2 regions of the Streptomyces sp. NPDC087859 genome follow, and region 1 is predicted to be linked to the other one. Evidence: riboswitches for the same ligand, from Rfam matches in the RefSeq annotation. Region 1 holds a riboswitch; the other holds the start of a gene.
What was found. A riboswitch is a leader RNA that binds a small molecule or an ion and turns the genes downstream of it on or off. The one in region 1 is predicted to bind thiamine pyrophosphate.
Positions count from the first base shown of each region.

Region 2: another riboswitch for thiamine pyrophosphate. It lies ahead of thiC (phosphomethylpyrimidine synthase ThiC); the one in region 1 lies ahead of ACIOHP_RS34050 (thiamine ABC transporter substrate binding subunit).

Region 1 covers NZ_JBIUUU010000015.1:183,340-187,663, reverse strand. The annotation lists gene ACIOHP_RS34055 (ABC transporter permease) at 1-63, opposite strand, end outside; gene ACIOHP_RS34050 (thiamine ABC transporter substrate binding subunit) at 108-1,193, opposite strand; TPP riboswitch at 1,272-1,379, opposite strand; gene rlmN (23S rRNA (adenine(2503)-C(2))-methyltransferase RlmN) at 1,403-2,509, opposite strand; gene ACIOHP_RS34040 (NUDIX domain-containing protein) at 2,552-3,079, opposite strand; gene ACIOHP_RS34035 (hypothetical protein) at 3,227-3,631, shown strand; gene ACIOHP_RS34030 (SRPBCC family protein) at 3,628-4,077, opposite strand; gene ACIOHP_RS34025 (phosphatidate cytidylyltransferase) at 4,240-4,324, opposite strand, start outside.
Region 2 covers NZ_JBIUUU010000002.1:190,554-194,877, forward strand. The annotation lists gene thiC (phosphomethylpyrimidine synthase ThiC) at 1-1,533, opposite strand, end outside; TPP riboswitch at 1,526-1,715, opposite strand; gene ACIOHP_RS04770 (YibE/F family protein) at 1,787-3,478, shown strand; gene ACIOHP_RS04775 (SsgA family sporulation/cell division regulator) at 3,625-4,062, opposite strand; gene ACIOHP_RS04780 (IclR family transcriptional regulator) at 4,162-4,324, opposite strand, start outside.

The DNA of each region.
Region 1 (4,324 bases):
CGCCACGATCGCGGCGACGGGCCAGGCGAAGAAGACCCCGAAGAACGCGACGGGCAGGGCCATGAGCCCGAGCCGCGCCACGTTCCCCTTGAGGCTCCCGCGTGGGGCTACTTCAGTACGAGCGAGGTCCACGACTTGACCCACTGGTCACGGTTGGCGGCGATCTTGGCGGGGTCCAGGGTCTCGGGGTCCTTGGCCTGCGGACCGTACTTCGTGAACTCGGCCGGAACCTGGGCGCCCTCCCGCACCGGGTACACGAACATGTTCAGCGGCATGTCGTCCTGGAACCGCTTGGTGAGCAGGAAGTCGAGGAGCGCCTTGCCGCCCTTGCCGTTCTCGGCGTTGCTCAGCAGGCCCGCGTACTCGACCTGCCGGAAGCAGGTCCCCTCGGCGACCCCGGTCGGCGCGGTCGTCGGCTTCGGGTCGGCGTAGATGACCTCGGCGGGCGGCGAGGAGGCGTACGAGACGACGAGCGGCCGGTCGGCCTTGGCCTTCTTGCCGCCGGCGGACCCCGAGAACTCCTCGTTGTAGGCCTGCTCCCAGCCGTCGACGACCTTCACGCCGTTGGCCTTGAGCTTGGTCCAGTAGCCCTCCCAGCCGCTGTCGCCGTACTTGGCGGCGGTCCCGAGGAGGAATCCCAGGCCGGGCGAGGAGGTGGAGGCGTTCTCGGTGACGAGGAGGTTCTTGTAGGCGGGCTTGACCAGGTCGTCGAACGAGGTCGGCGGGTCCAGCTCGTGCTCGGTGAAGTACGCCTTGTCGTAGTTGACGCAGATGTCGCCGGTGTCGATCGGCGTGACCCTGTGCTGGTCCTCGTCGACCCGGTACTCGGGCAGGATCAGGTCGGATCCCTTGGCCTCGTACGACTGGAAGAGCCCGTTGTCCAGGGCCCGCGACAGCAGGGTGTTGTCGACGCCGAAGAAGACGTCGCCCTGCGGGTTGTCCTTGGTCAGGATGGCCTTGTTGACGGCCTGCCCGGCGTCGCCGTCCTCGAGGACCTTGACCTTGTACCCGGACTCCTTCTCGAACGCGGCGAGGACGCTCTTGGAGACGGCCCACGAGTTGTGGCTGACGAGGGTGACGGTCTTGGAGCCGCCGCCACCACTGTCGGTGTCGCTGTCGGACGACCCGCACGCGGAGAGCGCGACGAGACCGAACCCGACGGCGAAGACCGTGGCCTTCTTGGTGATGCTCACTGGATTCCTCCTGGGGTGACCAGGAAGAGACGCGGCCCTGCCCGGAACCTCTGAGGGGCTCCGGGCAGGGCGCAACAGCTTGAGTGATGACCGAACTTCCTACCCAGAATGACCTGGGCGAGGTTCAGAGGGTCTGCGGCCCGATTGCCGCACTCTCAGCGCTGTGGCGCTCCCCTGTCGGAATATGAAGATGTACGTACGGGCTCAGGCTACCGCTCGCCCGCCGCCAGCTGACCGCAGGCCCCGTCGATCTCCTGCCCACGGGTGTCCCGAACGGTGACGGGCACCCCGTGCGCGGCGATCGCCTCGACGAAGGCCTTCTCGTCCTCGGGCCGGGAGGCGGTCCACTTGGACCCGGGAGTCGGGTTCAGCGGAATGAGGTTCACATGCACGGGCTTGCCCCTGAGCAGCCGCCCGAGCCGGTCACCACGCCAGGCCTGGTCGTTGATGTCCCGGATGAGCGCGTACTCGATGGAGAGCCGGCGCCCCGACTTCTCGACGTACTCGAACCCGGCGTCGAGGACCTCGCGCACCTTCCACCGCGTGTTCACGGGGACGAGGGTGTCGCGCAGCTCGTCGTCCGGCGCGTGCAGCGAGATCGCGAGCCGGCACTTGAAGCCCTCGTCGGCGAACCGGTGGATGGCCGGCACCAGACCGACGGTCGAGACGGTGATGCCCCGCTGCGAGATGCCGAGCCCGTCGGGGGCGGGGTCGGTGAGGGCACGGATGGACTGCACGACCCGCTTGTAGTTGGCGAGCGGCTCACCCATGCCCATGAAGACGATGTTGGAGAGCCGCGCGGGCCCGCCGGGCACGTCCCCGTCGCGCAGCGCCCGCATCCCGTCCACGATCTGATGGACGATCTCGGCGGTGGACAGATTCCGGTCGAGCCCGGCCTGCCCGGTCGCGCAGAAGGGACAGTTCATCCCGCACCCGGCCTGCGAGCTGATGCACATGGTGACCCGGTCCGGGTACCGCATCAGCACCGACTCCACGAGCGTCCCGTCGAACAGCCGCCACAGCGTCTTGCGCGTGGTCCCCTGGTCGGTCGACAGATGCCGTACGACGGTCATCAGCTCGGGAAGCAGCGCCTCCTGGAGCTTGGGCCGGGCCGCGGCCGGGATGTCGGTCCACTGCTCCGGATCGTGCGCGTACCGCGCGAAGTAGTGCTGCGAGAGCTGCTTGGCACGGAACGGCTTCTCACCGATCTCGGCCACGACATCCTTGCGCTCGGCAGGCGTGAGATCGGCAAGGTGCCGCGGCGGCTTCTTGGCTCCGCGGGGGGCGACGAAAGTGAGTTCTCCGGGCTTGGGCATGGTCATACCAGTGTCGCAGATCAACCGGAGTGCCCCAGTCGGCTACCGCCACGCCCAGAGATGGGCGGAAACCACCCCGTCGCCGGCCTCCCGCGTCCAGAAGTTCCCCGAGGCGAGACCCGGCACCTGGACCTCGACGTCGTGGAAGACGTACTCGGACGCCAGACCCGGATACGACGGCGAGGAGTCCCGGCGCAGACGCCGTTCGGACACGGCGCCCACGACGACTCCGGGGCCCTCGACTCCGAGTTCCTCGGCCACGCACCGCCGTGCCGTGTCCGCCGCTTCCTCGCCGGGCTTCATCTTCTCGGCGGGGGCTTCGTTCCTGGAGCGCCAGGTCCCGTCGGCCATCAGCTGCGCGATCTCCACGAGCTCCTTGCCGCCCTGCCGGACGCGCAGGGAGACGACGGTGACGCGACGCAACGGCGGCTCGGAGTCCAAGGTCGTCTCCCCCGCCTCGATCTCGTCCCACAGGTGCTGTACGGACTTGGTCCCACCGGTCCCCCAGGACTCCTGAGGAATCCCGTTCCGCTCCAGCCACTCCCGCAGTCGGTCCAGGCTGTCCGGCACTCGCATACTCCCCGCCCTTCACGGTGTAGTCCGCTCCACGCCTCATACGGGAGGCAGCTGCCTCGTAGCAGGGGACCCTACGGCGGAATCGTGGACGGCACACAGATCGCAGCAGCGCCCTGTGCCTTCCAGGAGGGGACCCGTTCCATGGCCGCCAACCGCCGGCGCGGACGCCGTATCGCCGCCATCGCCACCACCGTCGCCGCCGTCACCCTGACCGCCGGCCTCCTCACCGGCTGCGAGAACACCGACGACGCGCTCGACTGTCTCACCAACGCCGACACGATCGCCGACAGTCTCAAGGCGATCCACGAGGCGGGCTGGGACGCGGCGAAGGACCCGTCGAAGACCGACGATTCCATCGACACCATCGAGAAGAACCTCGACAAGATCAACGACGACACGGACGACGGCAAGGTCGACAAGGCCGTCGACGACCTGAACAAGGCCATCGAGGACTACAACCAGTCCATCCTCGACGGCGACACCGACCCGGACAGCAGCCGCATCGACGCCGCCGCGAATGAGCTCAAGGACGTCTGTAAGTCCTAGGTGGTGGGGTACTCCAGGCGCTCCTTGAGCAGCTGCTCGTCCCGCGGGAGCTCCTTGCGGACCTGCGGGCGGACGACGAGGGGAACCAGGGCCTTGCCGAGACCGTGCCCCTCGAAGTCGATCTCTATCGTCACGCGGGAGCGGCGCCCGTCGTCGAGCGACTCGATCTCGCCGTGGGTACGTGGCCTGACGGGGCCTTCGATGCCGTGCAGATCCCAGCTGTACGGCGGGTCGAGCCTGTCGAACTCGACGGTCATCGGAATCTCACGGTTCCCGATGCGCCGGGTGACCCGGACCCGGGAGCCGGCGTGGACGGGCCCCTCGTCGAGCGGCTCGGCCTTGACGGCGCTCAGCTGCCATTCCGGCAGGTGGGAGGGGTCGGTGATATACGCATAGACGTCTTCGGGACTGCGGTCGACGTCGATCACTTCACGGATGGCGGACATGACGCCCTCCTTCCAGGGCGATCCCCTTCGAGGGCTTACAGAGGAATCGTCCCACCGGACCAGCCGGTAGAACAGGACCGCCGGAACGGGAGAAGCCCCCGCCGAAGCGAGGGCTTCTCCCTGTACGGAAACGATCAGCCGGAACCGATCAGCTGGAACCGATCAGCTGGAACCGACGAACAGCACCAGCAGCAGCCACACCACCGGCGCCGTCGGCAGCAGAGAGTCCAGCCGGTCCATGATGCCG
Region 2 (4,324 bases), on a different contig from region 1:
GTCCGACAGCGCGTCGTCCCACTCCTGTGCGCCAGGGTGTCCCTTGGCGAGGTCCGCCGCATGGGCCGCGATCTTGTAGGTGATGACGCCTGTCTTCACGTCGTCACGGTTGGGCAGGCCCAAGTGCTCCTTGGGCGTGACGTAGCAGAGCATCGCCGTGCCCCACCACGCGATCATCGCGGCACCGATGCCTGAGGTGATGTGGTCGTAGGCCGGGGCGATGTCCGTGGTCAGCGGGCCGAGCGTATAGAACGGTGCCTCCTCGCAGATCTCCTGCTGAAGGTCGATGTTCTCCTTGATCTTGTGCATCGGGACGTGCCCAGGGCCCTCGATCATGGTCTGTACATGGAAGCGCTTCGCGATCGTGTTGAGTTCCCCGAGCGTCCTCAACTCCGCGAACTGCGCCTCGTCGTTGGCGTCCGCGATCGAACCCGGCCGGAGGCCGTCACCGAGCGAGTACGTGACGTCGTAGGCGGCGAGGATCTCGCAGAGTTCCTCGAAGTTCTCGTAGAGGAACGACTCCTTGTGGTGCGCGAGACACCAGGCCGCCATGATCGAGCCACCGCGCGAGACGATGCCCGTCTTGCGGTTGGCCGTCAGCGGTACGTACGGCAGGCGGACGCCCGCGTGGACCGTCATATAGTCCACGCCCTGCTCGGCCTGCTCGATGACCGTGTCCTTGTAGATCTCCCAGGTCAGTTCCTCGGCCTTGCCGTCCACCTTCTCCAGTGCCTGGTAGAGCGGCACCGTACCGATGGGGACGGGGGAGTTGCGCAGCACCCACTCGCGCGTGGTGTGGATGTTGCGGCCGGTGGACAGATCCATGACCGTGTCGGCGCCCCAGCGGGTCGCCCAGGTCATCTTCTCGACCTCCTCCTCGATGGAGGAGGTCACCGCGGAGTTGCCGATGTTGGCGTTGACCTTCACCAGGAACCGCTTGCCGATGATCATCGGCTCGATCTCGGGGTGGTTGACGTTGGCCGGGAGGACCGCGCGGCCCGCCGCGATCTCCTCCCGGACGACTTCGGGGGCCAGGTTCTCCCGCAGGGCCACGTACTCCATCTCCGGCGTGATCTCGCCTCGGCGCGCGTAGGCGAGCTGCGTGACCGCTCCACCGTCGCGGCTACGGCGCGGTAGCCGGGGCCGCCCGGGGAAGACCGCGTCGAGGTTGCGGAGGTTGCCGCCCCGCGGCGAGGTGTGCTTGATGCCGTCGTCCTCGGGGCGGGCGGGACGGCCCGCGTACTCCTCGGTGTCGCCGCGGGCGATGATCCAGTTCTCCCGGAGCGGAGCCAGACCCCGCCGGACGTCGGTATCGACCAGGGGATCGGTGTACGGACCCGATGTGTCGTACAGCGTGACCGACTGCCCGTTGGTGAGGTGCACCTGACGGACCGGCACCCGCACATCGGGGCGCGAGCCCTCGACATACGCCTTGTGCCAGCCGATGGACTTCCCGACCTCCGCGGACTGTTCGCCCTGAATGGGCTTTTCGTCCTGGCTGAAGGCAGGCGTGCGCGCGTCCTTGATGGTCATGAGACCTACTCCCTACGCCGGCATTACCCGGTAACAGGTTCGGCGGTCGACGCAGCGGCTTCCGTCTGCCGACGTTTCGTGTGGAACGTCACTCGCTGGTGACGATGTTCCACGTGAAACATCGCTGGGACGGAGGTCAGCGCCCTCTCAGCCCGGTGCTCCGAGCTCCCGCGTGTACAAAGGTGCCCCCACGCTAGCGTCAATTCGGGCGCGGTGAACAGAGGGCCCCTGTCGTTCTTGCGATGATCGGTCGGTGACCACGACACATCAGCCCCCGTTCCCACCGCCCGAGCCTCCTCGCAGGCCCGGCTCCGGCAACGGGCCCGGCAACAGACCCGGACCCGCCGACGGGCAGGGCGGCGGGTACGGCCCGGGCCCGGGCTCCGGCGACTGGTACGAGCAGGGAAACGGCACCGGTGACGGGTTCGGCCAGGAGCCCGGATCGGGCGGCCGGTTCGAGCAGGGGACCGGTTCCGGCGGCCACGGGCACGAGGCCGGTGGCGATGGCGGGCACAGGCATGGGCATGGCCCCGGTTCCGGTGGCGGGGGCACAGTCGGTGGCACCGGCGGTGGCGGTGGCGGTGGCGGCGGACACGGTCATTCGCACAGCCACAGTCACGGCCCGGCGGCCCCCGTCTCCAAGCACCTGCGCAAGGTCATCGCCGCGATCCTCATCCCCTTCGGCGTCGCCGTGATCGTCGGGCTCGTCGTGCTGTGGCCGGGGGGCGCGCCGGGTCATGAGCGCACCGGCGTCGGCTTCGACCGGCAGACCCAGCAGGCCACGGTCACCAAGGTCGTGAGCGTGAGCTGCAAGTCGGTCAACGCCTCGGGCGAGACCCCGACCGGCGACACCTCCACCGCCGAGGGCTCCTCCGCCCAGCAGCAGGCCGACGGCGACTGCAAGAAGGCGACGATCCGCGTCGACACCGGCGACGACAAGGGCCGTACGTTCACCGAGATCGTGCAGCCGGACCAGTCACGGCAGTTGGACCAGGGCGAGAAGGTCGTGGTCGCCTACGAGCCCTCCGCTCCCAAGGACCTGCAGTACTCGGTCACCGACGTGAACCGCAGGCTCCCCATGGCGCTGCTCGCCGGCATCTTCGCACTCGCCGTCGTGGTCGTCGGGCGGTTGCGGGGCGTCATGGCGCTGGTCGCGCTGGCCATCAGCTTCATGATCCTGAACTTCTTCATCCTGCCCGCGATCCTGCAGGGCTCGAACCCGCTGGTCGTGGCCGTGGTCGGGGCGAGCGCCATCATGCTGATCGCCCTGTATCTGTGCCATGGACTGTCGGCGAGAACATCCGTGGCCGTGCTCGGCACGCTGATCTCGCTGCTGCTGATCGGCGTGCTCGGCTCGCTGTTCATCGACTGGGCCGCGCTCACCGGCAACACGGACGACAACACCGGCCTGATCCACGGCCTGTACCCGTCGATCGACATGAGCGGTCTGCTGCTCGCCGGTGTCATCATCGGTTCGCTCGGTGTCCTCGACGATGTGACGGTCACCCAGACGTCGGCGGTCTGGGAGCTGCACGAGGCCAATCCGTCGATGGGCTGGCGCGATCTGTACCGCGCGGGCATCCGCATCGGCCGCGACCACATCGCGTCCGTCGTCAACACGCTCGTCCTCGCCTACGCGGGCGCCGCCCTGCCGCTGCTGCTGCTCTTCTCCATCGCACAGAGCAGCGTGGGGACCGTCGCCAACAGCGAGCTCGTCGCCGAGGAGATCGTGCGCACGCTGGTTGGATCGATCGGCCTGGTCGCGTCCGTGCCGGTGACGACCGCCCTCGCGGCCCTGGTGGTGGCGGCCGACCGGCCTGCACCCGCTGGCTCCGGGACGGCACCGGCGGGCGGTCGGCCGGCTCCGGCGGGAGCCCAGTCGATGTCGGCCGGCACCCAGCCGACGGCGGCACGAGGTGGGCACGGGCGGCGGCGCAAGCGCTGACGTCGGCGCCCGCGTCGCCGTAGGAAGGGCTGTACGGCGACGTACAGCCGCTGTGGCATGCCCCAGGCCCCGCCGGAGGAGAAGCGTTCCTGCGCGGGCCCCACGCCCGCGCTGAAGCGTTACGCCCCCCTCATGGCCGTAACGCTTCAGCCCGCGCTCTGTTCCTCCGCCAGAATCCGGTCCAGGGCCTCATCGAGGTGGGCGTCGAAGTCGGCGAGCGCACCCTCCTGGCCCAGCGGCACCAACTTGTCGGTGCGGTCGAGGAAAGCGATGAGCGGCGCCGCCGAGGAGCGGAACAGCGCCTGGTCGACACCGACCTGAAGGCGGATCAGGACCTCACCCAGCGTGTCCGCCTCGGCGGGCGCGATGCGCACATCCCCGTCCCCACACGGCCGCCCCACGCCGTCGATCAGCAGCTCACGCCCGAAAGCCCAGGTCACCGGCGCGTCACCGGGGAGGTGGAAGGTGAGCCGCACGGCGTAGGGATCGCAGGTCTCGTAGCGCAGCTCCACCGGGATGCGGAAGGCGAGCTCCTCGGACACGAGAAAGCTCATCATGACCTCTGCCTGTACCGACTCACCCATCGTCTACCCCGTCATCTGCCGTCGACTGGCCGGGAATGATCCCTTTGACTGTGATGGAAGTTTGCTGAAAGTACACGAGAGATCACAAGGAGTGAGTTTTCAGATACTGATAGAGATCGCCAGTGACCCGAGGAGGCGTCCGACCTCGCTCTGCAGCTGACGGGTGGCGGCCGCCAGTCGGTCGGCCTGGTGGGCGGGCAGCGAGATGGCCATCGTCGCGGCGGTGGTGCCCATGGTGATCGGAATCGCCGCGCAGACCGTG